DNA from 3 places in the Mesorhizobium sp. LNHC232B00 genome. Region 2 is predicted to be linked to each of the others. Evidence: riboswitches for the same ligand, from Rfam matches in the RefSeq annotation. Region 2 holds a riboswitch; each other region holds the start of a gene.

Region 1 (10,646 bases), on a different contig from region 2:
GCCAGCAGGGCCTCTTCACGCAGGATTCGATAAAGCTGAAGGTAGGTTATCACGGCGTAGACGGCGAGATTGTAGAAGGAAAAGGCCGACAGCAGGAACAGGATATGGCCGGCAAGGTAGCCGGCATAGATTGGATGCCGCACCAGGCGGTAGGCACCGCCGGTCATCACGCCGCGATTGCCGGGCAGCAAGGCAAACGAACGCCCCAGCGATGCTTTCCCCCAGATGACAAACGACACCGCCAGTATCTGCAGCGGGGCTGCGACATACACCGGAATGATGGCCGCTCCCGGTTCCAGCGTGATGAAGCCGGCGCCAAAACTGGCAATCATGGTGACAATCACGGTGAGAGGGTTCCAGTCGCGTGTCACCGGGCGCCGCGACAGCATCAGCCATGTGAAGGTGAGCACCTCGGAGATTGCCAGCAACGCAATGTTGAGTCGGGTCGGATCCTCGATGAGATGGGATACGCCGCGGTAGACGAATATGCCAGCAAAGGCCAACGCACACACACGAAAGAAGCCTTCGCGCAGGTCGATCAGGTTTTCGCTCTTTCGTGCCGCGGACAGAATCCCGCTCTCATTGGCGCTCGAAAGGGTTTCACTTTTAGACATGAGCAAGCCAAGCACCCCAATGATCCCTCCGGGTGACCTTTGCACGCAACCATTGCCGGGCCGTTAACCGAAAAGCTCAGATCGGCACTAAATAGGGCTTCCGAAAGGCATGCGAGCCCCTAGGAAGTGCCTATCGTCTCAGCCGTATGCAATTTATGCTTGCATTTTTGGAACAAATAAAGAACAATGAGTCGATTGTCATTGAAACGATCAAAGGTTTTCGGGGGGAGGACCGGTGAAATGGTGAGCTGGAAGGCTGCGGGGCTGGTCGCCGCCGCGATCGGATCGCGCTTGCTGGCGAGAGGTTTGCGCCGAGGGTGGCCGGCAGGCCTTGCCGCTTTTCTCGCACTGAACACGGCCGCGCTCGCCGCCGGCAAGGACTACGCCGTCTGCTTCAGCGAAGGCAAGGTCGATGCCGACCAACTCATTGCCGCCTGCACGCCGATTGCCGAGGACAAGACGGAGCCGTCGCGGAACCGCGTTATCGCCTATTTCAACCGCGGGTCTGCCTGGTACAACAAGGGGGAAAACGACCGCGCCATTGCTGACTTCAACGTCACCATCAGTCTCGAGCCGGACTCCAGCGATGCCTACTACAGCCGTGGCCTGGCCTTCTTCCGCAAAGGCAAAACCGACGCGGCCATTATCGATTTCGAACAGGCGATCGCGGCCGATCCGAACTATGGCAAAGCGCATAACAATCTTGGCGTGGTCTGGCAGCAAAAGGGCGACCATGACCGGGCGATCACCGAATATGGCGAGGCGATCCGGAGCGATCCGCGGGATGTCCAGGCGTATGTCAACCGCGGCATAGCCCGCGCTTCCAGGGGCGACTACGACCTTGCCATCGCCGATTTCGACGCGGCCACGGGCTTCGATCCCGAGAGCGTGGACGCCTATACCAATCGCAGTGCCGCCTGGATCGCCAAGGGCGACTGGGCTCGCGCCTTCGCAGACGCCGATCGGGCGGTTGGGCTCGATTCCACCAGCATCGACGGCCACTACAACAGAGCCGTCGCCTTGACCAACAGCGGCGACGACGACCGCGCCATCGCTGATTTCGACAAGGTGATCGCCCTCAAACCGACGGACGCCGACGCCTACTTCGGCCGTTCGCTCACGCGGGCACGTAGCGGCGACACGGTCGGTGCAGTCGCCGATTGCCGAAAGGCCATCGAACTCGATCCGAAGAAGGCAGGTCTTTGTGACACAGGACCGGTCGGCACGAAGGCGCCGGCTGTGTCACAATCGCCCGACCCTGGCGCATCCCCCCTGTACGAACCGCTACAACTATATCCCAAAGAGGATCACTCCGAACTCGTTGCCTGGAACCTCGAACGGGGGCTGGAGCAGCAGGTGCAAGGCGACGTCGCAGGCGCGATAGAGTCATTCAGCTTCGCGATCCAGCTGGATCCTTACAACGCCGAAGCTTTTTACGACCGGGCGTTCGCCGAAGCGTCGCAAGGAAACCACGCGATTGCCGCCAGCGACTGTCGGCGCGCCATCGAACTCGAGCCGAAGCGCGCAGGCTCTTGCAGCCAACGCGCACCTGGCGAAACAGCTCCGCTGCCTGTCACGGAGACAAGAAACCCGGCAGCCGCAAAAGCCTTGCTTGAACGCGCCGAAACGCGGCTTGCAAAGTATAGTGTCGAAGGCGCACTTCTCGATTTCGACAAGGCGATCAGCCTCGATCCGGAGAGCGCTGAAACTTATTTCAGCCGGGCCGCCGCCAGGACACTGAAGGGCGATACGGCCGGTGCGGCGGAGGATTGCCGTCGCGCCGCCGAACTCGATCCAAAATGGGCGGCAGGCTGCAGTGAACGGGTTGCGGGCAACGAGAGGAAGTCGGCTCCACCGCCGGATGCACGACAGCCGAAGCCGCGAGCCGTCGTTCCGAATATTACGGCCACACAAGACACGCTGGCCGCGAGGGCCATGGAGGCGACCGATCCGCAAACCCTGGAAGCGGTCCTTGGCGGCGATGCCTTCCTGGACATGGGCAAGTACGATCAGGCGATCGGCGCCTACAACCAGGTGATCTCGCTCGATCCGAACGACCGGTTTGCCTATTTCGGTCGCGGCAAGGCCTGGGCTGCCAAACGCGCCTACAAGCAGGCGATCGCAGACTACGACAAGGTCATCGAACTCGCCCCCAATTTTGCCGCGGCGCATCTTCGCCGGGGTCTCGCCAAGGTTACGTCAAGCGATGCCGAGGGCGCGCTTGCCGATTGCAGCCGGGCTGCAACACTCGATGCAAAGGCGCGCGACGCATACTTCTGCAAGGGCATGGCATGGCAAGCGAAGGGCGACGCTGCCGGCGCGGTCGCCGCTTATTCGGCGGCGCTCGAGATCGATCCGAAGGATGACGCGAGCTATTACGGGCGCGGCATGGCGAGGGCCGGCAGGAAAGACTATGACGGCGCCATTGCCGATTTCGACAAGGCGATCGAGCTTGATCCAGGCAATGCGGACTATCTCGCCAGCCGCAGGGCAGCGGTGGCGACGAAAGCCGAGCTGCAACCCGGCGCCGAACCTGCGGTCCCGCAGGACCTCGACAATGATAGCCAGCCCGAGGCCAAGCTTTCGACCGCTGAGATGGCGAAGCTCATTCAGGCGACCGACCCGCGCGTTCTGGCCGCGGTACGGCACGGCGACAGCCTGTCGGATGCCGGCAAGTATGACCAGGCAATCAGCGCGTATGGCAAGGCGATCGCGCTCGACCCCGACAGCCCCCTCGCCTATTTCGGCCGCGGCAACGCCTGGAACGACAAGCGCGCCTATGATCGGGCGATTGACGACTATGACCGCGTGATCGAGCTCCTGCCAAATATGGTCTCTGCTTATGTTCGCCGAGGCATGGCCAAGGCCACCACCGAGGATGCCGAAGGTGCCCTCGCCGATTGCGGTCGGGCCGCCGCGTTCGATCCGAAGCTGGTGGATGCCTATTTCTGCATGGGCATGGCATGGCACGTGAAGGGCGATGCCCAGCGAGCGATCACAGCCTATTCGGCGGCGATCGAGATCGATGCCAAGGATGCCCCCAGCTACTACGGGCGCGGCATAGAACGGGCCGATAGCAAGGATTACAGCGGCGCGATTGCCGACTTCGACCAGGCGATAAGACTCTATCCGGGCAATCCGGACTACGCGGTCGTCCGCAAGGCGGCCGTGGCCGCCTTGAAGAAAGGCGGCGCCGCGCCGCTCACCGTCGGTTCCGATCCCAGGAACCTCCAAGCCTTCATGGATCGTGGCGATGCGTTCTACGATAAGGGCAAATTCGATCGCGCCATCGCCGAATATAGCAAGGCGATTGCGCTCGACCCAAGGAAAGCCTCGGCCTATGTCGGCCGCGGTACGTCGCTTGTCGCGAAAGGCAAATATGACGCAGCCATCACGGACTACGGCAAGGTTATTGAACTCTATCCCGCTTATGTCGACGCTTACATCGGTCGCGCCGTCGCCTGGAGCAAAAAGAACCAACTGGATCGTGCCGTCGCGGACTACAGCCGCGTGATCGAACTCGACCCGCAATATGCTCCGGTTTATTTCGGGCGCGGCAGCATCTGGTTCACCAAGGGCGAGTACGACCAGGCCATTGCCGACTACGACCAGGCGCTGAAGCTCGATCCAAAGCTGGCCCTCGCCCGCAAGGGCCGCCAGATCGCCATGGCGGCGAAAGCGAACGCCTCAAAAATGCCAGGCAAAGCCGTTGGCGAGGCGCCGACCAAGCCAAGCAGCGCTTCGCCAGCCGCGCAGGCGTTCAGCAAGGGCTGGACGCTGCATGAGAAGAACGACTATGACGGCGCCATAGCCCTGTACGGCAAGGCGATTGCATTCTTTCCGGCGTTCCACGACGCCTATCTGGCGCGAGCAATGGCCTGGGAGGCCAAGCGGGACTACGCTCATGCCGTCGCTGACTACAGCCAGGCGATCGCGTTCAATCCGAATCGTGCCGAGACCTACTACGACCGCGGCCAGAATCTCGGTTTCCAGGGAGATTACGACGGTGCGCTTGCGGACTACGACAAGGCCATCAGTCTCAATACCAGGGACGCAAAGGTCTATGCCGATCGGGGCCTCATATGGATGGGCAGACATGAGGACGCCGCAGCGCTGCGCGATTTCGAAAAGGCGCTCGGCCTCGACCGCAAGAACCCCTTCGCCTATTTGGGCCGGGGCGTGATCCGGATCAGCAAGGCGGATTATGACGGGGCCATCGCCGATTTGAGCCAGACGATAAAGCTCAAACCAGATTTCGCCACCGCCTACAAAGTGCGCAGCAAGGCGTGGGACGCCAAGGGCAACCACAAGCGTGCCGAGGCCGACCGCAATAAAGCGTTGAGCCTCGGCGCGAAATAGACAGTTTAGGGAGGGTCGGCGATGGCGCGTTGGAGAGGCTTGGGCGTGACGGCGGTCGCCGCTTTGTCTTTCGTTGCGGTAAAGATATTGCCTTGGGCGCTCGGTTTTTCCGGCGGCAAATATCTCTACCAGACAGTGGCGGGCTCGCCCGATCCGCAGACCCTGACCACAGCTCAGGTGAGCGAACAGATTCAGAGCCAGGGAAGCCAGATATTCATGGCGATCCAGCAGGAGTTTCCAGACGACTATGACGCCGTCGTGGAAAAGATCACTGCCGTGGCCAGACTTGGAAACGTGGAGCAAGTGCGAAACACGAGCAGGATGGCGGTCGCCAGCCTCAGGCAAAAATATGCATCCCTGCTGTCTTCGTCCCCAGACGGCAATGCCGCCGAGGCGCTGCGTGCACAATTGGCCATGCTCAACCATGTCATGGCGCGGGAAACCGCAATCACTTGCAACAACTACCTTCGCAACGGGCCGGACGCGCTCAGCATGCCGGATCAGGACTTCCTGACCGACATGGACAAGATCGGAGCCACCCTGTTCCACGCCTTCGGCGCGGCGAAGAAGAGCGGTCTGGCTGCCGCTTCAGCCAGCGATGAGGACTGGTCACTGCTGGCCGACGCTTTCATCAACGCTGGCGGCACTCCCACCGAGATGAATGCCATAGCCAATGTCAGCCCGGAATTCGAAGGTCTCTGCCCGGCAGTCGCGAAACTATATACATCCGCTCTTTCGCTGCAGGGCGAGCCCGGGCGGCACGTCAAAACAACTTTGCTCTATGAGATCGCCCGGAATTAGCCAAGGTCTGCGCATCCGCGCGATTGATGAGGACCCATCAGTTCCGAGAGCCGGATTGGCCTCCCCTAGCCCAGAGTTGAATTGCTGAAATACTTCGTGAAATCAGGGCGTTGCGTCAGAACCTTGCCATCGGCGTCGCGCAGAATGCCCGCAGTGAAAAGATAGTCGCCGATCGCATCCATCTTGGCCGGATCCATCGTGCCGATGGCGCCGTTTTCCGCGCGCAGATAGTGCCCGTCGATCAGCACCTTCAGCGAGGCCTCGATCAGCGCCGGATTGATCAGCGCATCCTTGTTGGCGGCGATGAGCAGCGCGGCCGCTTCATCGGGATGCTCGACGGCGAACCGGTAGCCACGCTGCGTCGCCTCGATGAAGGCCTCCGCAAGCTTAGGGTTCGCCGACAGATACGCCTCGCTCGACGAGATCAGCGTCGTGTGCTCGTCGGGCACGCCATAGTCGGCATAGACGAAGCTGCGCTGATGGACGCCTTTGAGTTCGGCCTCGACGCCCTCCCAGGTCAAAACCTCCAGCGTGAAGTCGACGGTGCCGTTGGCAAGGGCTTCGTAGGCGGAGGTGCCGAGCGTCACCGTTTCGAAATTGCCCTTGCCGCCATCGTGGCGGATGATGGTCGAGATCAGCGCGTTTTCCCAGGCGCTGCCGAAACCGCCATAGGTCAGGCCATCAAGGTCCTTCGGGCTCTTGATGTCGCTGCGCGCGGCATTGAACACCAGCCGGCCGGTTTCGGATTGCACCACGGCGTAGACGGCTTTCAAGTCAGCTCCGGCGGTCTTCTGGGTGAACAGGCTGATGGTGCCGTTGATGCCGAAATCGGCGACACGGTTGGCGACCAGCGTGCCGGCGCCGGTATCGCTGTAGGGCAGAATGTCGACCTCGAGGCCAGCGCCCGAATAAAACCCTTTGTCGCGGGCGACGAACAGCCCGATGTGGTTGGTGTTGACCGTCCAGTCCAAAGCGACGGTGATTTTCTGCATCGCCGCGAAAGAGCGGCCCGGTCCGGCGATTAGCGGAAGGCCGCTGGCGAGGGTAAGCAGCAAGGCCTGCCGGCGCGTCAGATCAGTCATGTTGATGTCCTTTGGAGGGTTGAGGGTTAAGCAAAATGTCGAGGATCTCGGCCTCGAGTGCGATGGCCTGGCGCGCGGCGGCACCGGTCGGGTCGCGCGGACGCGGCAACGGCACCCTGATCTCGCGCAGCACACGGGCCGGGCGCGCCGACAGCACATAGATGCGGTCGGACAGGTATACGGCTTCGCGCACATCGTGGGTGATGAGCAGTGCCGTCCAGCGATGGTGCCGCCACATCTGCTCGAGCCAGCGCTGCATGGCGGCGCGGGTCAGTGCGTCGAGCGCGCCGAAAGGCTCGTCGAGCAAAAGCATGTCGCGCTCCTGCACAACGGTGCGCAACAGCGCCGCGCGCTGGCGCATGCCGCCCGAAAGCTGCGCCGGAAAATGCCGCTCGAAGCCGGCAAGTCCGAATTCGGCGAACAGCGGCGCGACCCGCGCCCGTGCTGCCTTGCGCTTGATGCCTTGCACTTCGAGCCCGAGTGTCGCGTTGTCGAGGATGCGCCGCCACGGCATCAACGCATCGCGCTGTGGCATGAAGGCAAAATGCCGGCCATGATCGTCGAGCGGCGCGCCGTCGAACAACATCTCGCCTTCGCCATGTTCGGCGCCGGTCAGAAGCTGGAACAGCGTCGACTTGCCGGCGCCCGAAGGCCCGAGGATCGAGACGAATTCGCCGGCACCGACGTTGAGCGAAATGTCGGCAAGCACGTCGAGCCCGCCAAACGCCTTGCGCACATGTCGCAAATTAAGCCGGCTCATCTTCGCGCCGCCTTTGCCGCGGCTTGCTTGCCCGCGGCCCGTTCCCAGGGCATGGCAAAGCGCTGCAGCAGCACCGTCAATCCGAACAGGATGAGAGTAAGCGCGGCGCTGACGCCGACGGCGGCCAGCACCAGGTCGGGGCGAAAATTGTTCTTGGCGTTGAGCATGTAGATGCCCAGCCCTTTGGCGGCACCCGCATATTCGGCGAAAATGGCGCCTACGACGGCATAGGTGATGGAGATCCGCAGGCCAGCGAAGAAATATGGCAGCGCCGAAGGCAGCCGCGCCAGCACGAAGACGCGCCAGCGCCCTGCCCCCATGGCGCGTAGCATCTGGCCGATCTCGGGCTCGGTTGCCTCGTAGCCCTCGACCAGCGCCACCAGCATCGGGAAGAAGGTAACCAGCGCCACCAGCATGATCTTGGGCGCCAGCCCGAAGCCGAACCACAGCACCACCAGCGGCGCGATCGCAACCAGCGGCAAGGTCTGGCTGACGATGAAGACGGGAAAAAGCGCGCGCCGCAGCGGCTGGAAGAAGTCGACCAGCATCGACAGCGCGAAAGCGGCGCTGAGTGAAAAGACGAAACCGATGAGCGTGGCGCGGATAGTGGGAACTGCGTTGTCGACCAGCGCGTCACGATTGAGCATCGCCTGCTCAAAGACACGTGAGGGCGCCGGCAGCGTCGTCGGCTTAATGCCGGAATAGGTAGCGTAGAGTTCCCAGGCCACGAGCAGCAGCCCGACCGACATTATGGCCGGCACTGCCTTGGCGAGGATGCCCGCGAGGTGACGCGGCCGGTTGAATGACGATGAGACCACGAGAGGACAACCTTGACGGTCGCGCATCGGCGCGAGCGGTTCAGACAGCGGTGGGGCTGTTGGCGGAAACCGTGACGTCGAGGGTTACATGGCCGGCACCCGGCCCGAAGCGGCAGAAAGCTTCGTTGAGCGCCGAAAAGATCGCGCCCGTATCGCCGCGCAGTTTGGTGCAGAAATTCTTGGAGCGATCGTAGACGCCGGACTGTTTCAAGAAATCGATGCAACCATAGATCTCGTCCATGTGGTCGCCGGTACCCATCACATAAAGCGAGAATTGCGCCGCCGCCGGCTGGCCGGTGGCGACCGCGCCATGCACGGCTGCGATGGCGGCTTCCTTGCGCGGGCCGAGCGGCCCGACAGGCCCGCCGAAGGCCTCGGAGCGGCAGATCGGATCGTCCGGCTCGCCTGGGCAGCCACGCGAAATGGCGGCTGACAAAACGCAATGCTTGCCGCTGCGCGCGGCCTCCACGAACAGGTCGCGCAGAGCCGGGAACAGCACTTCGGGCGGCCCGACCAGCAAGGTCGAGATGTCGTCGGTCTCGATCCTGAGCCGGTCACGATAGGGATCGAGCGCACCGAGCGCGCCCAAAATGACGCCGACGAAATCGTCGGCCATGGGATATAGGGAAATCTGTGCGCCTGAAAACATAGCCCGCCTCGCTCCGCTGGTATTACCCAGATCAGCTTCTAGGGTCTGTGGGCTTGCCGCCCCCGTCTCAGCCCCGACCGTACGGAGCACCCCTGTGGATGGGCGCGTTAAAGCACCATTCGACCGATTGGGGAAGCCGTTTTTTTCAGCGAACTGCGCCAAAAGCATTGCGCCAGAGCGGGAGCGGTTGGCTCCGCCGGCGCGAGAATTTATCGGGAACCTTCACCAGACCGAGCGGTTGTCCTACCAGTCGCTACGCGACGAGTTCACAGAAAATGGAGACAAACCATGTTCATGAGAATCCTCGCAGCTTCGACGCTCACCATCGGCTTGGCGACATCGGCCATGGCGCAGAGCAATGGCACAAGCGGCACCGACGGAGCCGGTAGCGGCAGGTCGGTCACGGTCGATCCTAATACGCCAGCTTCGCCGAACACGGTCGACCCGTCGGTGACCAACAGCACGACTGGCACGCTGGATGATATGAATTCCAACGCGGATCGGAATTGCCCTGCCCATCCACAGGGCGCGCAGTCCGATGCCAATGGCACGTCGCCGGGCACCACAGCGCCGACGGTTAACGACAACCATTGCGGCAAGTAGGATTTGCAATGAGAAGAAGCCGCGGAGCGCTCGCTCCGCGGCTTCTGAAATCCTGTCGTATGGCTGAATCTATGGCACCGCTTTTTCTCGAACCGGCAGCTTCCAGCCTGGCCTGACGAAATGGCAGGTGTAGCCGTTGGGATATTTCTCCAGATAATCCTGATGCTCCGGCTCGGCCTCCCAGAAGGCACCAGCCGGCGCGACTTCGGTGACGACCTTGCCGGGCCACAGCCCAGAGGCATCCACGTCGGCGATGGTGTCTTGTGCGACGTTCTTTTGCTCGTCGCTGGTATAGTAGATCGCCGAACGGTAACTCATCCCGACATCGTTGCCCTGTCGGTTGCGTGTCGTCGGATCGTGGATCTGGAAAAAACGCTCCAGCAGCGTCCGATAGCTAATCACGGCCGGATCGAAATTGATCTCGATCGCCTCGGCGTGCGTGCCATGATTGCGATAGGTGGCGTTTGGCACATCGCCGCCCGAGTAGCCGACACGAGTCGAGATGACGCCGGGATAGCGCCGTATCAGATCCTGCATGCCCCAGAAACAGCCGCCGGCAAGCACTGCGCGTTCGGTCGAAGTCGCCATGTCACCTCTCCTCAAAAAGCAATTCACGGAAAAACGGACCGCGGTTCCGTCTTGAATTGCACGACAACAAATTGGATTTCCCATAAATGGGCATTGTCGGCGACTTCGTCCAGTCGCCCGAACGCGGCGCCGGCAGTGCGTGCGGCCATGCACCGAAGAAATAGCACGACGCGGAACGGGATCGTGGACTTCAGCTGTGCGGTTGTCCAGTCGGGCCGTCGACAGCAACCGGCAGGCGCGCGCCGGGCGGGATGGCGGCAAAACTGATCGCCACCGGCGGCGCCTCTTGCGACCAGTTGAAAAGGACGGTCTTGACCTGAATGTTGTCCAGCCATGCGTGCAGCTGCGGTGGCACGCGACTGCCCGGCCAAA
Region 2 (10,646 bases):
CACAACACGGCCAACGTCCTGAACAAGGTGCCGCTCTCGGTGCAGGCCAACATGAAGACGGATTTGCGCGAGATTTACGGCGCGCCGGCACGCTCAGCAGCCGAAATGGCGATCGAAGTGTTCGCCGAGAAATACGGCGCGAAGTACAACAAGGCGGTCGACTGCCTGAAGAAGGATCGCGAGACGTTGCTGGCGTTCTACGATTCCCCCGTCGAACACTGGGATCAACTGCAAACGTCGGACCCGATCGAGAGCGTCTTTGCACCATTCGCCGCCGAACGGTACACACGAACGGCTCCCTATCGTCGAAGACCGCCAGGCTGATGGTCTTCAAGCTCGTCATGGCCGCCGCCAAATACTGGCATCGATTGAAGGGACAAGATCAGTTGCCGAAACTGCTCGCAGGTGCGAGGTTCCAGGAGCATGAAGGAACACCAGTCGGACCCTCGCCGCGTTGTCATCGCCCTGCGTGAGCGCGCTGGCCGCACGTTGACGTTCGTCCGTCATCGCGAAGCCGAAGGCGTCGAAATCGCCCGCGCTCGCATGCTGGCCGGTTCCAAGCTATTCGCGGACGAAGCCAACCATTGGGACGCGCTAGAGGCTGATTACGCCTCGACCCGCATCAACCACTCGGAAAGCTACAGCGACGGCCACGGCTAGCATACCAACATGGTGGAAAGCTATTTCAGCCGCCTTCGCCGCATGGTCGCCGGGCAGCACCACCACGTTTCGCACCGCTACCTCTACCAGTACCCAATCATGCAGCGTGGTTGGAAGACCATCGCAGAAGCGCCAACGGGACCAACGCAATGACCCTGTTAACAGGGGCCCTCAATCATGGCGTTTCCCGAACGTTCAAAGCGTACTGGCAACGAAATAAACTTTGAGCATACAAGAAACTCAACGAAGATAATTAACGCAAGCAACCGAAAGTTGGCCATGACGACTAGACGCCGGCCCATTCGAATCATATTATGCGCGAAATTCGCTACGATCGCTCAGTGGGCTTGACATCTAAGTTTTTCATGATAACGCGCGTTGCGTCATCGAAAAGCCAACTTCAAACCCCATATTAACGATTGTATTGGAACATTCAAAGCCCGGAACCGTTTCGGGCTCAATGAAAGGAGCGAGTTATGGATAGCATGTCCGAATGCCAGACGCTCGCTGCGCGATTCGAGAGGATGGCCGCAGACGGGCTTCGAGACGTGAAGTTCTTCGTTCGCAATGCGGACGAGGCGACTCATGAAGACGTATGCCAAGAGGTAAACCGCCTTTATGAGGCGGTGGAGCGTGGCGACGCTACCCCGCTCGACTTCAAAGATTCTAATCGGATCTAGTTCACCGTCTAAGAACATTTGACTAAGGCCTTGGCTACCGCTAAGGCCTTTTTCGTTTGCGAGCACAACGATGTTACTGAGTCGCGAGAGAGCGCTGACCATCTTCAAGAAGGTTCAGCATATACGGGAGCATTACAGGGCCAACGTTCTTGCGGGGGACGCAAATGTTGTGTCGGTGGCCGATCTTCAATGGGTCGTACAGGATATGTACAATCTAAAGATTCAAATGACCCAAGTCCCGTTTGAGGGTGCCTTTATTCGCGGCTTGATTGAACGTCGAGACGGAGAAGTCTTGATCCGCGTTCAGCAGAACATGCCGGATGACTGGAAGCGCTTCACGGCGGTAAAAGAAATGTGCCATGTCGTGAACGATGAGCCCGAAGATTGGTCTCTTGACGGCGTAGGCACGCTAAAGGATTTGCTTCGGGAATATGCATTCGAGGCGGATCAGGAAGCTCACCGCGCAACCCAGTCTGAGGAATTCGCTGAGATTGCGGCAATCGAGCTGCTTTATCCGTTTGAATGCAGGGTGAATGATCGCGAGCTTTTGAAGGGCGATAAAACCTCATTGGTCAAGATCGCCACCTACCACAACATACCGGTGGCAATTGTTGGCAAGGCGGTTGACAAGCACCATCACGAAAACATCGCCAAGACGATTTGGGATGATCTGAACCAGTTGGCAAAGGTAGCGTGATTTTTCGGGCTACCTTTGCTATCCGCTGCCGTTGGCCTTGCGCCGTCGCCAACCCTTAGCCGTCTTGATGTTGTTCATGAGCGGCTTCACCAGCGCGGCATCCCATCCCTTCGCCTGCACGATGCGCGTTGCGGTTTCACGATTGGATGCGCTGCCTTCCGCCTCGCACTTCAAGACCAGCCGGTAAAGCTCACCCTTTCGAAATCGGCTTGGCGTGCGCCGCAGCGGCACGATAAGCGACGGATCGCCCTTGTAGCCAAGGATGAGCAGCACCGCGTCTATGTGCTGTAGCTGGTGAGCCAGGTCCGCACCCTTGAACCGGATCGCGCCGGAAATCTCCGATCGCTTCGTCACCAGCGTATTGATGGCGTGTTCGTATCGGGTCGATCTGACGATAGGGGCAACTCTTGGCATCCCCGGATTTTAGGGGAACGAGCTGCCGCGTGCTTGGTCTATGTTGGTGCTTTGCTACATAAGACCGCACAAGTGCATCCCCATGCCTGACTGGCAGTGCGCTTCGCCGCAGGAAGAGTCCCGTGACTTTCCCGGCCTGGCAGGGCAGCTTGTCTTGGCGCCGCTGAATTCCGATCTGCAAAGCGGCCTCATCCCGACACGCCCTGTGAAAAAAGGGCAGGAGGGCTACGGCTTCCATTTCAGCGTCAGCCGCTGAACGCTTGAGCCGGCTCTACGGCTATTCGGCTGGGGTTTTCCGAAGCTTTTCTAACACAAAGAGCTTGCCCTGGCGCACGGCGTACTCGATTGATTGCGCCTTCGCCAGATGTGCCGCAATCGAGCTGGCCAGCATGCAGCCCGTCCCGCGCATCGATGCGGCAAGACGCGGCGTGTCAAAGCGGACTGGTTCGTGATCGGGGCGCAACAGAATATCGGTTGATTGCGGTCCCGATGCATGGCCGCCCTTGATCAGCAGAGCCCGCGCGCCGGCTGCCAGCAATTCTTGGCCTTGCCACACTACGCCGTCCTCATCCACTGCCCGCTCCGAGCCAACAAGGAGTGCCAGCTCGAAGAGATTGGGGGTGACCAGACGGCAAAATGGCATCAGATCGCATTTCAGGGCGGCGATGGCGCCGGCTTCCAGGAGCGCCCGGCCTGACGTCGACGCCAGCACCGGGTCGAGCACTGCCGGCACCTGCGGATTTTCGCGCAGCACTCCGGCAACCGCAATGACGATCTCCACCGTGGCGAGCATCCCGATCTTGATGGCCGCCACCTTGTTGGCCTGCAACGCCGCACGCATCTGACCGGCCACCAGACCGGGTTGCATAGAGTGGATTTCCATGACCGCATCGTGCGTCTGCACCGTTAGCGCGGTGACAGCAAGGCAGGTGCGCACGCCAATGGAAGAGATCGTCTCGATATCGCGTGCTATTCCGCCTCCACCGCTGGAGTCAGAACCGCCGACCACGAGCACATGCGGTTCTCGCCTCAGCGCCATGGCTTTGTCTTTTCGATCCATTCTCGCGTGCGCGCTTCGGGATCGGCATTCAACGTGATGTCGGTGAGCACCGCCGCGCTGTCCGCACCAGCCTCGAAGACACCGTTGAGCCGGTCGGGGTTGAGGCCGCCGATGGCGACCAATGGGATCGGCGCCACCCGATGCTTCCACGCGCTGATCCGCGCGAGCCCTTGCGGCGCCCATTTCATCTGCTTCAGGACCGTGGGATAGATGGGGCCGAGCGCGATATAGTCGGGCTCGGCAGCGATGGCCGTTTCCAGTTCTAGATGATCGTGCGTGGAAAGCCCGAGCTTTAATCCGGCGTACTTGATCGCCAGCAGGTCGGCCGCAGCCAAATCCTCTTGGCCGAGATGGACGAAGTCGCAGCCTTCCTCGATTGCCGTGCGCCAATAGTCGTTGACGATCAGTTGGCAACCATGGACCGCGCAGACGCCGTTCGCGCGGCGGATTTCCGTCCGCAGCGTGGCCTCGTCCCTATCCTTGATGCGCAGCTGCACCAGCTTGACGCCGAGCGGCACCAGCCTTTCGATCCAGGCAGCGCTGTCGACGATCAGGTAGAAGGGATCGAGCTTCATGAAAATACTGCCCTGCCGATGGTCGGTGTCGATGGCATGGCGACGTCGCGCGGTTCGAGCATTCCCGAGCTGAAAGCTTCACGACCGGCCTCGACCGCCTTGCCGAACGCGCCCGCCATGCCGACCGGATCGGCCGCCTTGGCAACCGCGGTGTTCAGGAGAACGGCATCAAAGCCGAGTTCCATGACAGTCGCCGCGTGTGACGGCCGCCCGAGCCCTGCATCCACAATCAGAGGTACCTCAGGGAAATGTGTGCGCATCGAGCGCAGCGCCGGAATGTTGACCGGCCCGAGGGCGGAACCGATCGGTGCACACCAGGGCATCAAGACCTTGCAGCCCGCCTCCAGCAGCCGCTCGGCGACGACAAGGTCATCTGTGGTATAGGGGAATACAGCAAAACCGTCCTCGCACAGGATGCGGGCGGCTTCGACCAGACCGAAAACATCCGGCTGCAGCGTGTCATGGTTGCCGATCACTTCGAGCTTGACCCAGTTCGTACCGAAGACTTCGCGCGCCATCTTCGCGGTCGTGACAGCTTCCTTGACGGAGTGGCAGCCAGCAGTGTTGGGCAGGATTCTGACGCCGAGCGATCGGATCAACGACCAGAATTTTTCGCCGGCCCTGCCGCCTGCCATCTCTCGGCGCAACGAGACGGTCACCACCGCCGTGCCCGAAGCCCTGACTGCATCGGCAAGGATGGCCGGCGAAGGATATTGAGCCGTGCCAAGAAGCAGGCGCGACGGAAGCTCGGCTCCATAAAGCTCGATCATGGCCTAGCCGCCCTGCATGGGCGAGAGGATTTCAATCCGGTCGCCGTCGTTCAACTGGAATTCCGCCCGGTTGGATTTGTGCACGAGGTCATTGTTGACGGCCGTCGCCAGCCAATCGCCCTCATAGTCAAGCGCGGCAAGCAGCGCCTCCAGCGTTGTGGCGGCAACCTCATGCGCTTCGCCGTTGACCATCAGTTTCATGAGCAAGCTCCTTCGTTCTGTCGTGACTGAAAACCAGGTCGGCAGTCTGGCGCGCCATGGCGGGAGCCAGGAGAAAACCGTGACGATAGAGGCCGTTGATCGCGATGATTTCACCGTTCGTTTCGACGCGCGGCAAATTGTCGGGAAAGGCTGGGCGGACGCCGACACCGGTTTCAACGATCTCGGCCTCGCCAAAGGCCGGGTGGAGGGCATAGGCGGTACCCAGCAGCTCCATCATGGAACGCGCCGTCACCGGTCCGGCGCTCTGGCTTTCAATCATCGTCGCTCCGATCATGAAACGGTGATCGGTGCGCGGCACGGCATAAAGCGGAAAGCGTAGATGAAGCAAACGGACCGGCCGCGACAGCGAGACATCAGGCGTGCGAAGAATCAGCATTTCGCCGCGAACACCGCGCAGCCTGTCATCGGCCGCTGCCATTCCCATACAGTCTATCTGACGGGCGAAACCCGAAACAGGCCGGGCGTCGCAGCCGAAGTGGAATTTGACACCCATGGTCGCAAGCTTGTCATGAAGTGCCGCCATCGCCGGGCGTGGGTCGAGGTGAGCCTCGTCGGGGAAGAGCAATCCGCGGCGGAAGCGGCCGGCTAAGTCGGGCTCCAGCAAGGCAATTTCATCTTCCTCGACGCGCCGATAGCCCGTCGTGCGGCTGGCGAACCGGTCGAGCTCGCCCGCATCGCGCGGCGCGGCCAAGACCAGCGTTCCCCGTCGTGCTACCAAGCCGGGCGTTGCGGCGTCCCACCAGTCGGCGGCGTCGCGTCCGAGATCCAGCACCGGCTGCTCGGCGCTTTCACGCTCGCACCACGGCGCCAACATGCCACCGGCGAACCACGACGCATTGCCGCCAAGGGCAGGCCTTGTCTCGGCAACGGTAACCACCGCGCCGCGTGCGGCGAACTCGAAGGCGACGGTGAGGCCGGCAACGCCGGCCCCTTTGACCAAGACCTTCATGATGGCTCACGTGGCTGAGGTATGAGCGGCGCGCCGGTCTCGTCCGCCGGCAGGTAGAGATCGCCGCCCTCGCGGTATTTCGCCGCCATCGCCGCCATGCCCTCTTTCTGCGCCTCGGCACGGATGTCGTGAGAGATACGCATCGAGCAGAATTTCGGTCCGCACATCGAGCAGAAATGCGCCACCTTGTGCGCTTCCTTGGGCAAAGTCTGGTCGTGGAAGGACCGCGCCGTTTCCGGATCGAGCGACAGGTTGAACTGGTCCTCCCAGCGGAACTCGAAGCGCGCGCGGGAAAGCGCATCATCCCTGACTTTCGCTGCCGGATGGCCCTTCGCCAGGTCGGCGGCGTGGGCGGCGATCTTGTAGGTGATCACGCCGATCTTGACGTCGTTGCGATCGGGAAGGCCGAGATGCTCCTTGGGCGTGACGTAGCAGAGCATGGCGGTGCCGAACCAGCCTATCATGGCGGCCCCAATGCCTGAGGTGATGTGGTCGTAGCCCGGCGCGATGTCGGTTGTCAGCGGTCCAAGCGTATAGAAGGGCGCTTCGCCGCAGACAGCGAGCTGCTTGTCCATGTTCGCCTTGATCTTGTGCATCGGCACGTGGCCGGGGCCCTCGATCATCACCTGGCAATCCTTCGCCCAGGCGATCTGCGTCAGCTCGCCGAGCGTCTCCAACTCGGCGAACTGCGCCGCGTCGTTGGCATCGGCGATCGAGCCGGGACGAAGGCCGTCGCCGAGCGAGAAGGATACGTCATAGGCTCTGGCGATGTCGCAGATCTCCGCGAAGTGCTCGTAGAGGAAGCTTTCCCGGTGATGGTGCAGGCACCATTTTGCCATGATCGACCCGCCGCGCGAGACGATGCCGGTGACCCGGTCGACGGTCAGCGGGATGTAATGCAGCCGCACGCCGGCGTGGATGGTGAAATAGTCGACGCCCTGCTCGGCCTGTTCGATCAGCGTGTCGCGGTACACCTCCCAGGTCAGATCCTCGGCAATGCCGCCAACCTTCTCGAGCGCCTGGTAGAGTGGCACCGTGCCGATCGGCACCGGTGCGTTGCGCACGATCCAGTCCCGGATGTTGTGAATGTTGCGGCCGGTCGACAGGTCCATCACCGTATCGGCGCCCCAGCGAATCGCCCAGACCATCTTTTCGACCTCTTCGGCCATCGACGATGTGACGGCGGAGTTGCCGATGTTGGCGTTGATCTTGACCAGAAAATTGCGACCGATGATCATCGGCTCGCTCTCGGGATGGTTGATGTTGGCGGGAATGATCGCCCGTCCGCGCGCCACCTCGTCGCGGACGAATTCGGGTGTGACGAAATCGGGCAGCATCGCGCCGAAAGCCTCGCCGTCGCGCTCAAGCTTGCCGTGCAGGATCTCGCGACCAAGGTTCTCGCGGATGGCGACGAACTCCATTTCGGGTGTGATGATGCCGGCGCGTGCATAGGCAAGCTGCGTCACCGCCTTGCCTGCTTTGGCCCTGAGCGGTCGGTGGCGGATGGGAAATTCTGGCGTCAGGCGTTCGCCCGTCGCGAAACCGTTGTCCTCCGGCCGGACGTGGCGGCCGTCACAGTCCTCGACATCGCCGCGCGCCAAGATCCATTCGTGGCGAAGCCGGGCCAGGCCTTTTTGGATGCTGGTTTCGACAGCCGGATCGGTATAGGAGCCCGACGGGTCGTAGACGGTGACGGGCGGTTCGCTGGCTGTCGGATGGACGGAGATTTCGCGCATCGGCACCCTGATCTGCGGGTGGATGGCACCGGGCTTGTGGATCTTACGCGAAGCAGGCAGCGGTCCCGTCGACACGGCGGGGGTGAGGGCATTCATCTTGAGGCTCCTTTGCTCATGCATTGGAGACCCAGTTCTGTGCCGGAAGGATGAAAAGACGCTTCTGTCTACCTGCCGAAACAGGACCTCGGGCGTGAACTCCCGCAGAGCGCTTGCACCGTCCCTACGCCAGTATGAACTGGATCAGGTTCAACGGGTCACTGCGCCGCGAAAGCCAGCAGTATCTCAGCCCCTTGCCGGGACTCCCCTGGTGAATGCCTCAAGTTGAACGGGCCGGGGTTGTCTTGTCAAGCGCGTGTTCGTCCTGCGGCGGCGGTGGGCGGCAATCAAATTGGGCCCAAATTGGGCCGACGGCCTCGCCACGGGTCGCGGAGAAGTTCCGCGGGAGGTAGGGCAGGTGTGGCCAAAGCTGCATTTGCCTCGTCAAACTTGATGTGACATTGACGTAGACGGAACTGCTGCGTTTCAAGGATCTTAAGCCGTCAATGCCTGATCGGAACAGAACTGGTGGGCCGCCCGAACGCCCCACAAACATCGTGCTCTCGATCACCTCCTATTGTCGCCGGAAAAGGGGTGATCGACCAATCGATCAAGGCGACCGCTCGCTGAAGGGCGCCCTCGGTTTCAGCACGGCTGGGTGAAGTGGCAATGACATGTCCAATCCAGTCTCGGAAATCCCCCTTCCTGACGATCGGTGTCTTGGGTTCAACATTCAATTTGACCTCGGCCACACCTGATATAGCAGCTGCCTGAGTGTCGCCACCAATCCAGTCCAGGGTGCCATCTTGATCAGGAAGCAGGAATCGCGCGGCCGCAGTATGCGAATGCTTTTTGCGCAGATCCCATTCCTCGCCAATGACAAGCTTGATGTGCTCGGTGACGAGGTCGACACCGTAAGCTAACTGGACCAGTTGAGGGTCGGGCGCGCCACTAAGACGCGGATTGACTTCAATGACAACTGGACCGCGTTTCGTGCACCGGAGTTCAATGTTAGTTGGCCCCCAGCCAAGGCCGAGAGCCCGCAAACAGCTCAGCGAAACATCGGCGATGCGCTCACGCTCCTGATCGGTTAGCAGGGCCGGATATGTCACCTCACGTATGACGAAATGGGGGAGGGGACCAAAGTCATTGGCGCAAATCGCAACGACCTCATTCCCCATAACATTAATGCTATATAACGGGCCCTGTGCGAATTCTTCGACGAGTATTTTCGGTGTAGACCGCCATATGTGCTTTCCGCCCAATAGATAGGTCGTATGTTCGGCTACGTCTTCGAGGCTGCGGCACAATCGGACACCGATGCTGCCGCTGCCTACTGCCGGCTTAAGAATCACGGGCAGGCCGATCTCTGCAGCCGAGCTTTCTACCTCCGCCGCATTCGTTGCCAACCGATAAGCCGGTATTGGAACGCCGGCCTGCGCGAGGAGTTGGCGTTGCTTGAATTTGTCGCAGCTTCGTTCAATCGATTCAGGGTTCGGCCCCGGTAGATCGAAATGCCGGCAAAGCTTGCCAACTGTCGCATAGATCGATTCATGGTCCCCGGCAAAGCCAGTAATGCCAGCAATGTCGTGGGTAGCACGCAGCCGCGAACATTCGCGGACCAACGCTTCGAGATTGCCAGTGTCGACACGGATTGCCTCAACGTTTTCCGCCGAAAGATAGTCGTACCGAGGTGGATCAGCCGTCAGAGTAATTGGATGAAGACCAAGACACTGAGCCGCTTGGACGTATAGCTGACCAGTACCCCTATGGCCTTCGACCAATATGAGCGCTCTTCTTCTTACCATTGCTGTTAATCCCGATGTTGCGTGCTGGCGGCGGTCCGAGGGTAACCGGCGTCACTTTTATGGCCGTGCCGGACCTCAGACTCGCGGTGCCGTACCATTGTCAACGACTGACGGTTGTAAAAATCTTGTAAATTGATTTGAAGGATCTGTTGCAGCGTTGTTGATTAGGGCGGCGTCGGAGGCTTGCTCCGTTCACACCAGGTTAGCTGGGGTTGGTGTGTGATCCCGTGGGCCTGGGCGTGACCTACCCCTCGGGTAGGGCACGCCAAGCCACATCAAACTCGCAGCACAAGAACATGCGCTCTGGTCATACCGGCTCATGGTGAGCCCTGAATCTGGAACCGGCCCGATGTGTAAGCAGCGAGTCGTCAAACGGCCCCATTCAATCATGGAGTCACATCATTTAAGATCGCGAAAGCTGTCATTGCGGGTTACGGAACTGCTTTCCGATGACATTCGAAGATGCGATCGGGCGTCAGAACCGGATCGCGGACCGCCGCTTCCACCTCGGCGAGCCCGGCTGATATAATCAGGTCTGAGGCTGCTAGCCCTGTCGTTCCCAGCATTTACATTAGGCAGCCTTGCCAAGATTGTCCCGCTGCAGAACCTGCCTGAGCGCATCGACGAACGTTCGAATATCTGTCGTACTATGGGCAGGCGTAACCGTCACCCTGAACCGCTCGGTTCCCACCGGAACACTCGGCGCCAGAATTGGCTGAACGTATATTCCATGCTGATCTAGAAGCTGGCGGGACGCTTCCTTGCAACGGAATGGATCACCAATAAGCACAGGAATGATGTGGCTTCGGGTCGGCATGACGGGGATGCCCGCCTCTTTCAGCAATCCGACTAAAAGTTTCGTTTTCCGGTGCAGATCAATTCGTTCTGAATCTGAATCGCGAAGATGGCGCAGCGCTGCCAGCGCACCAGCCGCTAGGGCTGGCGCAAGCGCCGTGGTGAAAATGAAACCGATCGAGAAGCTTCGTATGCTGTCAACAATGGAGGCAGGTCCGGTCACATAACCCCCCATCGAGCCGAA
Region 3 (10,646 bases), on a different contig from region 2:
AGGTCGGCTCGTCGCAGAGCAGCACTTTCGGCGATGGCGCCAGTGCCCGGGCAATGGCCACGCGCTGCTGTTGGCCGCCCGACAGCGTCGCCGGCCACGCATCGGCCTTGTGCTCCATGCCGACCTTCTCCAGCAGCGCCAGCGCCCGCTGGCGCGCCCTCTGCGGCGACCATTTGAGCACCGTCACCAGGCCTTCCATGACATTCTCGATCGCGGTGCGGTGCGGGAACAGCTGGAAATTCTGGAACACCATGCCGGTCTGCAGGCGCAGGCGCCTGATGTCGGCGGTCGCCACCTTGATGCCCGGGCGGAATTCCAGCGTTTCGTCGCCAATGCGGACCGTGCCCGATGTCGGGATCTCCAGAAGGTTGATGCAGCGCAGCAGCGTGCTTTTTCCCCCACCCGAAGGGCCAACAAGCGCGGTGACGCTGCCTTCGTCGATGGCGACGGTCACACCCTTCAGCACCAGATTGTCGCCGAAGCGCTTTTCGATGTCGGTGAGGCCGATCATGAGCGTGCCTCCAGGAAGCCGCCATAGCGGTTGAGCCGTTCCTCCAGCCGCGTCTGCAGGGCCGACAGCACCGAGCTCATCGCCAGATAGAGGATTGCCGCCTCGACATAGAGGATCAGCGGCTCGTAGGTGGTGGCGACGATGCGCTGCGCCGCCTGGAACATCTCCGGCACGGTGATGGCGGCTGCCAGCGAGGTGTCCTTGACCAGCGAGATGAAGGTGTTGGACAGCGGCGGCACCGCGACCCGGCCGGCCTGCGGCAGGATGGTGCGCCGCATCGCCTGGCTCCAGGTCATGCCGATCGAATAGGCGGCCTCCCACTGGCCTTTCGGCACCGAGCCGATGGCGGCGCGGATGATCTCCGACGTGTAGGCGCCGATGTTGAGCGTGAAGCCGATCAGCGCCGCGGTCAAGGCATCGAGCAATATGCCGACCGATGGCAGGCCGTAGAAGATCAGGAACAGCTGCACCAGGAGCGGCGTGCCGCGAAATATCCAGACATAGAAGCGCACGAGCGCGACCAGCGGCTTGGGTCCGAACAGCCGGCCGAGCGCCGCGCCCAGGCCGACCGTCAGGCCCAGCACGAAGGACAGCAGCGTCAATGGCACGGTGAAGATCAGCGCGGCCCACAGCAGCGAAGGCAGCGACTCCAGCATCAGTTGCAGCCAGTGCGGCACGAAAGACCCTCCAGAATGCTAGACGTCAGCCATATCACGACAAAAGCGGCAAACCGTCAAAGACGGCTCGCCGCTGGATGCATCGCACGGGCCGGGAACCGGCCCATCCCAGGAAAACTTACTTCGAAACGTCCTGGCCGAAATAGGTGTCGGCGATCTTCTGATAGGTGCCATCCGCCTTGATGTCGGCCAGCGCCTTGTTGATCGCGGCGACCAGCTCGGGATCGCCCTTGCGCACGATGACGCCGGAATAGTCGGCGTTTTCCTCTTGCGCGGCGATCTTCACATTGGCGTCGGGCTTGTGCTTTTTGAAGTCGAGGAACGACAGGCTGTCGTTGATGGTGGCGTCGGCACGGCCGGTCAAAAGCAGCTGGATCGACTGGTCGAAGCCATCGGTGCCGACCAGCTCGGCGCCGTTCGTCTCGGCCAGCTTGCCGAAATTCGAGGTCAGTGACTGCGCCGACTTCTTGCCCTTGAGATCGGCGAAGGTCTTGATGTCGGTGTTGTCGCCGCGCACGATCAGCACCGCCTTGGACGCGATGTAGGGGTCGGAGAAATCATACTTGGCCTTGCGGGCGTCGGTGATGCCGACTTCGTTGATGACGGCATCGTAACGGTTGACGTCGAGGCCGGCGATCAGTCCGTCCCACTTGCCCTCGAGGAACTCGACCTTCACCCCGAGCTTGTCGCCGATCGCCTTGGCGATTTCGACATCGAAGCCGACCAGCGCGCCGGAAGCGTCATGATAGGTGAAGGGTGCGTAAGTGCCTTCCGTGCCCACCTTGATGACCCCGGCCTGCTTGATCTGGTCGAGATTGGCGCCGGCATGGCCCGATGCGACAGCCAGGGCTTGCAGCGTTCCGGCGATGATGAGCGACTTGAGCCATTTCATTTTTCTGTGATCCCGTCCTTGGCCGGCAACCCGGCATGTTGTGAGGGCTGGAAAATGACAGATGCAGGTCGAAAAAATAAGGAACGAGATTTCAAAAACGATGGATTTCTGAAACCGCATTCTCCGAAGGAGACTTATTCGCAGCATCCTGATGGTCCAGGCAACCGCTGCGAAATCGCCCGGATGATACCGCTCGCCTGCCCGCGCGGGCGGAACTTTTCTCGCGCATGGCAGTTTTGGCTGTTCTAGGGCACGACGCCGCGATTTCAACCCGACGCCCTGCCAGTTCGTTATTCGCATCGCCTGAGCCAGGGAGTGCCTCATGATGGAAGACACGGCAGGACGGACCATGGTCCGCGCGGCCATGAAGGCCCCCTACCTGGAGCGTGACGAGGAGCATCGGCTGGCCCTGCTCTGGAAAGAAGACAACGACCAGAACGCTTTGCACAGCATCACCGTCGCCCATATGCGGCTGGTCATTTCCATGGCTTCCAAATTCCGCCATTACGGCCTGCCGCTTGGCGACCTGATCCAGGAAGGCCATGTCGGCCTGCTCGAGGCCGCCGCGCGCTTCGAGCCCGAACGCGAGGTGCGGTTCTCGACCTATGCGACATGGTGGATCCGGGCCTCGATGCAGGACTACATCCTGCGCAATTGGTCGATCGTGCGCGGCGGCACGAGTTCCGCGCAAAAGGCTCTGTTCTTCAATCTCAGGCGCTTGCGTGCCCGCTTGGCAAACGGCGCCGAGCCGCTCTCCAACGAAACCCTGTATCGCGAAGTGTCGGTTGCGCTTGGTGTTTCCGAAGCCGATGTGGCGATGATGGATTCGCGGCTGTCGGCTCCGGATTCCTCGCTCAACGTGCCGCTGGCCGACGATGCGGGCGCCACCGAGCGGATGGATTTCCTGGTCTCGGACGATCCGCTGCCCGATGAGGTCGTCAGCGACCGCATCGATGTCGCGCGCCGCTCCGTCTGGCTGAAAGCGGCTCTCGCCGCCCTCAACGCCCGCGAACTGCGCATCATCGAGGAACGCCGGCTCAGCGACGAGGGTGCGACGCTTGAGGCACTCGGCGAAACGCTCGGCATTTCCAAGGAACGCGTACGCCAGATCGAGGCCCGCGCCATGGAAAAGCTCAAGGTCGCGCTGGTGAAGCAGAATCCGGAGTTCCTGGCGACAGCCGCCTGATCGCGAAGCCGGCTCTTACTTGTCGGTGACGATCTTGACCTTGTCACCGGCCGAAACAGCGGCACCCGGCGACAGCGCATTGAGCACGCGGAACAGGTCGAGCTTGCGGTCGACGCCCACCATCTGCGCGGCGAGCGAGCCCATGGTCTGTCCCGGCTGCACGGTGAGCACGCGGATGTGCAGCGGCTTCAGGGCCGCTTTTTCAGCAGGGCTCAGGATACGGAACGACCCGCTGACCGAGCGTGCCACCGTGTCGAGCGAGGTGCTGGCCGAGGGGGCCGCGGTCAGCAGCCGGTAGACCTGGCCGCCGGCGCGGATCACCGCGATGTCGAACTGCCAGCCTTCGGCGCCGGCATGCGCGGTCGCCGCCTCGTTGCCGTTGATCGTTTCCTGCTTGACGGTGCTGTCGTCGAGACCGGCGACCCAGCCGCTGCGGATGTAGTCGGTCAAGGCGCGGTTCTTGTCGATCGAAACGCCGTCGAAGCGGATGGCTATGTCACCCGGCCCGGTCGCCGTCACCGCTGCCGCGGAATTGTCGATGATGAAGCCATCCGGCACCGTGAATGACACACCGAGGCCCGGATGCAGGAAGGTCTCGCCGCGCACATAGCCTTCCTCCGGCGTATCTCCGTAGAGCAGGCCGTCTATGCCGGCGAGGAAGGAATCGCGGTCGCGCGTGCCGACGCCGGGTGCGCCGAACTGGCGGGCATGGCGCTGCGCCAGATCGATGCGCTGCGGCGTGTTGGGGTGCGTCGCCAGGAAGTCGAGGCTGGCGTCGGTGGCACCGCTGATCGAGCGGAAATCGGTATAGGCCGACATCGACTGCAGGAACCGGCCGGCGGCGTATGGATCATAGCCGGCTTCGCCGATCGACTTGATGCCGATGGCGTCCGCTTCCAATTCCTGGTTGCGCGAGAACTGCGCCAGCCTGAGCTTGCCGCGGATCAGTGCCGCCTTGGCGGTCGGGCTGTCGCCGAGCACATCCGAGACCACCTTGGTCGCCAGGCCTTCCTCGGCCTCCAGCTGCTGGCGTTGCAGGCCGTGGTTGGCGGTGACGTGGCCCATCTCGTGCGCGATGACCGCGGCGAGTTCGGACGAATCGTTTGCCAGCGCCAGCAGGCCGCGCGTGATGTAGAGATAACCGCCCGGCAGCGCGAAGGCGTTGACGTTGGGCGAATTCAAGATGGTGATGCGGTAGGTCTGGGTCGGATTGGCCGACACCACGGTCAGGCTGCCGACCACCTTGGCGACCATGCGCTCGAGCTTGGGATCGGAATATTCCCCGCCATAGGTCGCCAGGATGCGCGGGTGCTGCGCCTTGGCTAGTTCGGCGAGTTTGTTGTTGGCGCCGACATTGTCGACCGTGATCGGCCTGTCGGACGGCTGGAAGCCGGATTCCTGGACTGCCGGAGGTGTGAACATCTGGCAGCTTGCGAGCGCCACGGCAAAACCGGCCAGCGCCAGAAAGCGCGCCAGCGGGTTCCATCTTGGTCTGTCAACGCCGATCGCCAGAACGGCTTCCTTTCGGGTCCCGGCGCATGACCGCGAAAATCGGGGGCGATCTTCGGAATTGTCATGCGCAAACAAACTACTACAGCATCCGTCACACGTCCCTCGGGGCGTGCGGCGGATGCTGTAGGCAAATCACGGCCTGTGCCGGACCAATAGGGCGGACCTAGCCACACTACGTCTGCCATGGCAAGCAAGCGCCACTTCGCCCGAAGCCGGTTTGACCGTAAATTATGTCCGCTTCCGGGCAATATCTCGTGATACGGCATCCCCAGCACCGGCACCGATATAGCGCCGGAACGCCTCGGGACCAGCCCCGGCAAAGAAATCGTCGGCGGAGCCGGTGGCCGCGACGGCGCCATTGTCCAGAAACACCACATTCTGGCCGATGCGGCGCGCATCCTGCGGCTGGTGCGTGACGAACAGCACCGTCATGCCATGGTCGGCATGGACGCCGGCAACCAGGTCGAGCATGTCGTCGCGCAAAGCGGGCCCGAGCGAGGCGAAGGGTTCGTCGAGCAGCAGCACCGGGCGATCGCGCACCAGCACGCGGGCCAGGGCGACGCGCTGGCGCTCACCGCCCGAGAGTTCGCGCGGCAAGCGTTGTTCCTTGCCGGCAAGGCCGGTCCGCGCAAGCGCGTCGGCAATCGCCGCGCGGTCGGCCTCGGTCAGCCGCAGCGACGGCGAGCGGCCGAGCCCGACATTCTGCTCGACGCTGAGATGAGCGAAAAGGTTGTTTTCCTGGAACACCATCGACACCGGCCGCGCCGCCGGAGGCGCGCCGCCGACATCGGCCCCACCGATCAGCACACGGCCGGAGCGTGGCGTCTCGAACCCGGCGACCAGGTTGAGCAGCGTCGATTTGCCCGAGCCGCTCGGCCCCATGATGGCGGTGATTTCCGCTGCGGCGAACGCGACATCGAAGGCAAGCGGCGCCTCGCCATAGCTGAACGAAACCTTATCCAGCCGCACCGGAACACCTTTCCTGCCAATCGCCCCGTCTTTCCTGCCAATCGCCCCGTCAGACATCGCGGGCCATTCCTTTCCCCAGCCGGTCCGCTGCCAGGACCAGCGCCAGGCAAACCAGGCCGAGCAACAGTGCCAGGCCGGCGGCATCCGCGGTGCGGTAGCTGCCCATGCGCGCCAGCAGAAGGTAGGGCAATGTCTGCACGGAATCACTGCCGAACAGCGCGATGACACCGAGATCGCCAAGCGACAGCGCCATGGCGAAGGCGAAGGCGGTGGCGAGCGGCCGCCGCAGCGACGGCCAGTCGACCAGCCGCAGCCTGGCCCAGCCCGCTATGCCGAGCTGCGCGCAGAGCCGTTCGTGACGCTCGCTGCCCGCATCATAGGCGGGACGGACGGCGCGCAACGCAAAAGGCATCGCCATCACCGCATTGACGGTGACGACCATGACCGGGGCGATGGCGAAGACATCGCCGGCATGGCGCAGCAGCAGGAACCAGCCGGCGCCGATGACGATGGGCGGCACGACCAGGACGAACCCCGCGCCGGTATCGGTGGCGTGTTCGAGCAGCGTCCTTGGCCCGGAGCGGCGGTTCAGCGCCAGCGCTCGGCGCGCCATGGTCAAGGCCAGCGACAGCATCACCGAAAGCAGCGCCGACAGGAAGGCCAGCACCGCACTCGTCAGCGTCGCCTGCCGAACTGCGGCCTCTTCGGCGAGCCGGCCGAGATCGGCGCCAAGCCCGGCGATCACCGTGGCCGCCATCGGTCCGGCAACGAACAGCAGCGCCAGCACGATGAGCGCCGCGTTCAGCCAGGTCTCGGTCCGGTTGACGGAGAGATAACGGCGCGGTGCGACCGGCAGGTTGGTGTCGCCGACGATATTGGCGCCAAGCCGCGTCAGCGTCAGCACCACGATAAAGGTCAAGGCGATCTGCAGCAGCGTCAGCGCGACCGCCCGCGCGGGATCGAAATCGAAGCGCAGCGCCTGATAGATGCCGACTTCCAGCGTCGTCGCGCCTGGTCCGCCGCCGAGCGTCAGCACGATGGTGAAGGAGGTAATGCAGAGCATGAAGACGAGCCCGGCGACGCCGGGCAAGGCGGCGCGCAGCGTCGGCCATTCGATCAGCCGGAACGCCGGCCGCGCGCCCATGCCAAGCTGGCTCGCCAGCCGCCACTGGTCGGCAGGAATGGTCTGCAGCGTCTCGAGGAACAGCCGCGTGCTGAGCGGCAGGTTGAAGAAGACATGGGCGATAAGGATGCCGGACAGGCCGTAAATGCCTGGCCAGCCCTGGCCGCCGACCGCGCCGAACAGGCCGGCGAAATAACCGGCGCGGCCGTAAAGCGCCAGGATCCCGAGCGCCGCGACGATGGCCGGCAACGCCAGCGGCACGGCAAAGAGCTGCAGGATGAAGGCGCGGCCAGGGAAGCGCGGGTGCCGCGACAGCGCACGCGCCACGAACAGCGCCGGCATGACCGACAGAAGTGTCGAGAGCGCGGCCTGCCAGAGCGTGAAGCGCACGACGCGCAGCAGATAGGGATCGAAGGCCGCCCAAGCGCCCGTGAGATCGTGGGCGCCCTCGACAAGCAGCCCGGCAAACGCGCCACCGATCAGCAGCGCGATCGCGGCGAGCCCGATGATGCCTGCGGTGACGCGGGGGTCAGACGCGCGTTGCACGCTGGACCGCCTGTCTTCGCGTCGCGGCACTTACAAAGGATTGTGCTCTACGGCGCCCCCCTCTGTCCTGCCGGACATCTCCCCCACTTGGGGGGAGATTGGCAGTTTCCGCGCTTAGCTTATATCTGCAGCGTCGGCGATTTGCGAAATCACCGATGACGTTCGATCTCCCCCGTTGTGGGGGAGATGTCCGGCAGGACAGAGGGGGGCGCCGTAGAGCAATCATCTTCGCTCGGTTTGCCTCAACCCTACTTGCTCATCACCGAAAGCCATTCGTCCACCCAGGCTTTGCGGTTGGCGGCGACCTCCTCGGGGTTGAACAGCAAGGTCTTGGTCGGCTTGACCAGTTTGTCGAAGGCCGGGTTGAGCGGCTTGTCGGTCTTGCCGGCAGGGAACATCCAGTTGGTCTCGGGGATGGCGTCCTGGAATTTCGGGCTGGTCATGAAGGCCATGAACTTTGCAGCCAGCGGGTTCTTGGCGCCCGTGGTGGTGATGCCGGCGACCTCGATCTGCAGGTATTCGCCCTCCTCGAAGGACGCCGCCTGGTAGCGCTCGCTGTTCTCGGCGATCATGTGATAGGCCGGCGACGTGGTGTAGGACAGCACCATCGGCGCCTCGCCCTTGGTGAACAGGCCGTAGGCCTCGCTCCAGCCCGGCGTCACCGTCAGCACCTTCGCCTTGAGCTTGGCCCAGGCCTCCGGCGCCTTGTCGCCATAGACCGACTTGACCCACAAAATCAGGCCGAGGCCGGGCGTCGAGGTGCGCGGATCCTGGATGACGATCTTGTCGTCGGCACTGCCCTCGACCAGTTCCTTCAGGCTCTTGGGCGGTGTCTTCAGCTTCTGCGTGTCATAGACGACGGCGAAATAGCCATAGTCGAAGGGGACAAAAGTATCGTCGCTCCAGCCGCCCGGCACATCGACGTCGCTGACCGCGCCATGCGGCACGAACAGGCCGGTGGCCTTGGCGTCGGCGGTGAGATTGGTGTCGAGGCCGAGCACGATATCGGCCTTGGTCGAGGCCCCTTCGAGCTTGACGCGATTGAGCAGCGCCACGCCGTCGGCGACCGAGACGAACTCGACATCGCAGCCGCATTCGGCCTCGAATTCCTTCTTCACCACGGGGCCTGGACCCCAATCGGCGGTGAAGCTTTCATAGGTGTAGACGGTGAGCTTGTCCTTGGCCAAGGCCGGCCCGGACAGCGCCAGAACCGCTGCCGAGACAAGAGAGTATAAAAGCGTGCGCATCGGCGCCTCCTTCGTTCGAGTTGAAAGGAATTGAGGCGTCGGACTGTCCGAAACGTCTAATCCCTCCGCCGGTACAAACCGGATCAGGTTCAGCGGGTTGGCGAGACTGCCTCTCAGCCGGTCCGCGAAGATCGCGTCCGGCACCCCGTTAGAGCGTTTCGACACATAGGCCGGGCCAATGAACCGCGCAAGTGGAGTTTGCCGCCTTCCGTTTCGCGTGTCGGGCTGGTAAGGGCCACACGATATGAGCACATTCACCATCCTGCTTGGCGGCGATCTCATCCGCACGCCGCGGCTCGACCGCCAGATCGAAGGCTGCCGCGTGATCGCCGCCGACGCCGGCATGAGCCATGCGCAGCTGCTCGGCCTTGTCCCGGAACTCTGGGTGGGTGATTTCGATTCGGTGCCGGCCAATCTGCCTGACGATCTGGCCGCCGTGCCCCGCCAAACCTTTCCGCCGGAGAAGGACAAGACCGATGGCGAACTGGCGATCGCCGCCGCGCTCGCGCGCGGCGCGACCCGCCTGGTGCTGGCAGGCGCTTTCGGCGGCAAACGGGCCGACCATGCTTTCCTGCATCTGTCGCTCGCCCTGCGGCTGGCCGAGACCGGCACCGGAGTGGTGCTGACCAGCGGCGCCCAGGAAGGCGTACCCTTGCTGTTGAGAAAGACAGGCTTCGACTATGCCGACGGCACGCTGTTTTCGATCCTCGGCTTTTCAGACCTTGCCGGCCTGACCGTCACCGGCGCCAAATGGCCGCTGAACCATGTCGAGGTGGCCTTCGGTTCATCGCTGACCATCTCCAACGAGGTCAGGGGCGGCCTCGAAATCGCGCTCGGCCATGGCCGCGCGCTGCTGCTCGCTCATCCCTATCCCTTGCCCGAAAGCTGACATGGCCCCGCCTCTTCTCAATCTCGACGGGATAAAACTGACCTTCGGCGGCACGCCGCTGCTCGATGGCGCCGCCTTGACCGCTTCGGCCGGCGACAAGATCGCGTTGGTCGGCCGCAACGGCTCGGGCAAGTCGACGTTGCTCAAGATCGCCGCCGGCCTGATCGAACCCCAGGACGGCGAGGTGTTCCGCCAGCCTTCGGCGACCGTGCGCTATCTGCCGCAGATGCCCGACATGGAAGGCTTCGCGACGGTCCGCGCCTATGTCGAGGCAGGCCTCGGCCCCGCCGATGATCCCTACCGCGCCAGCTATCTGATGGAGCATCTCGGCCTGTCGGGCGAGGAGCGGCCGAACGATCTGTCCGGCGGCGAGGCCAGGCGCGCTGCCCTTGCCCGCGTCATGGCGCCGGAACCTGACATCCTGCTGCTTGATGAGCCGACCAACCATCTCGACCTGTCGGTCATCGAGTGGCTGGAAGAAGAGCTTGTCCGCACCTCGTCGGCACTTATCGTCATCTCGCACGACCGCCGTTTCCTCGAACGCGTCTCGCGCGCCACCATCTGGCTTGACCGCGGCCAGACCCGCAGGCTCGACAAGGGTTTTGGCCATTTCGAGGAGTGGCGCGATCAGGTGCTGGAAGAGGAAGAGCGCGAGCAGCACAAGCTCGGCCGCCAGATCGTGCGCGAGGAGCACTGGCTGCGCTATGGCGTGACGGCGCGGCGCAAGCGCAACATGCGCCGCCTCGGCGAGCTGCAGACCATGCGCAAGAATTTTCGCGGCCATCGCGGCGCCGAGGGTTCGGCGACCATGGTGGCCAGCGACGCCGCCGAATCCGGCAAGCTGGTGATCGAAGCCAAGAACATCGAGAAGAGTTTTGGCGATCTCACCGTCGTCAAGGGGTTCTCGACCCGCATCCAGCGCGGCGACCGCGTCGGCCTCGTTGGGCCGAACGGCGCCGGCAAGACGACGCTTTTGAAGATGCTGACCGGCGAACTGGCGCCCGATGCAGGCTCGGTCCGGCTCGGCACCAATCTCGAAATCGCCACGCTCGACCAGAAGCGCGAGGCGGTCGACCCGCAGGAGACCCTGGCGC

What was found. A riboswitch is a leader RNA that binds a small molecule or an ion and turns the genes downstream of it on or off. The one in region 2 is predicted to bind thiamine pyrophosphate.
Region 1: it holds a riboswitch for thiamine pyrophosphate, as region 2 does, so the genes downstream of both, X743_RS143300 (YkoF family thiamine/hydroxymethylpyrimidine-binding protein) here and thiC (phosphomethylpyrimidine synthase ThiC) in region 2, are expected to answer to the same signal.
Region 3: it holds a riboswitch for thiamine pyrophosphate, as region 2 does, so the genes downstream of both, thiB (thiamine ABC transporter substrate binding subunit) here and thiC (phosphomethylpyrimidine synthase ThiC) in region 2, are expected to answer to the same signal.

What each region holds. Positions count from the first base shown of each region.
Region 1 is NZ_AYWP01000030.1:65,957-76,602, forward strand. It holds gene X743_RS143330 (isoprenylcysteine carboxylmethyltransferase family protein) at 1-614, opposite strand, end outside; gene X743_RS143325 (tetratricopeptide repeat protein) at 855-4,973, shown strand; gene X743_RS143320 (hypothetical protein) at 5,019-5,774, shown strand; gene X743_RS143315 (ABC transporter substrate-binding protein) at 5,840-6,856, opposite strand; gene X743_RS143310 (ABC transporter ATP-binding protein) at 6,849-7,616, opposite strand; gene X743_RS143305 (ABC transporter permease) at 7,613-8,365, opposite strand; gene X743_RS143300 (YkoF family thiamine/hydroxymethylpyrimidine-binding protein) at 8,475-9,083, opposite strand; TPP riboswitch at 9,074-9,187, opposite strand; gene X743_RS143295 (hypothetical protein) at 9,372-9,686, shown strand; gene msrA (peptide-methionine (S)-S-oxide reductase MsrA) at 9,756-10,274, opposite strand; gene X743_RS143285 (hypothetical protein) at 10,465-10,646, opposite strand, start outside.
Region 2 is NZ_AYWP01000036.1:36,032-46,677, reverse strand. It holds partial or broken gene X743_RS01000000169465 (IS256 family transposase) at 1-473, shown strand, start outside; partial or broken gene X743_RS1000000173690 (transposase) at 418-887, shown strand; gene X743_RS141570 (hypothetical protein) at 1,137-1,340, shown strand; gene X743_RS141575 (hypothetical protein) at 1,411-2,037, shown strand; gene X743_RS141580 (hypothetical protein) at 2,056-2,391, opposite strand; gene X743_RS141585 (hypothetical protein) at 2,534-2,707, shown strand; gene X743_RS141590 (hydroxymethylpyrimidine/phosphomethylpyrimidine kinase) at 2,729-3,490, opposite strand; gene X743_RS141595 (thiamine phosphate synthase) at 3,481-4,086, opposite strand; gene X743_RS141600 (thiazole synthase) at 4,083-4,856, opposite strand; gene thiS (sulfur carrier protein ThiS) at 4,860-5,057, opposite strand; gene thiO (glycine oxidase ThiO) at 5,026-6,027, opposite strand; gene thiC (phosphomethylpyrimidine synthase ThiC) at 6,024-7,859, opposite strand; TPP riboswitch at 7,963-8,079, opposite strand; gene X743_RS141620 (acetyl-CoA carboxylase biotin carboxylase subunit family protein) at 8,303-9,607, opposite strand; gene hemA (5-aminolevulinate synthase) at 10,179-10,646, opposite strand, start outside.
Region 3 is NZ_AYWP01000061.1:2,661-13,306, forward strand. It holds gene X743_RS138120 (amino acid ABC transporter ATP-binding protein) at 1-511, opposite strand, end outside; gene X743_RS138115 (amino acid ABC transporter permease) at 508-1,188, opposite strand; gene X743_RS138110 (amino acid ABC transporter substrate-binding protein) at 1,307-2,080, opposite strand; gene X743_RS138105 (RNA polymerase factor sigma-32) at 2,403-3,266, shown strand; gene X743_RS138100 (M48 family metalloprotease) at 3,282-4,688, opposite strand; gene thiQ (thiamine ABC transporter ATP-binding protein) at 5,007-5,804, opposite strand; gene thiP (thiamine/thiamine pyrophosphate ABC transporter permease) at 5,797-7,416, opposite strand; gene thiB (thiamine ABC transporter substrate binding subunit) at 7,665-8,663, opposite strand; TPP riboswitch at 8,707-8,821, opposite strand; gene X743_RS138080 (thiamine diphosphokinase) at 8,908-9,552, shown strand; gene X743_RS138075 (ABC-F family ATP-binding cassette domain-containing protein) at 9,554-10,646, shown strand, end outside.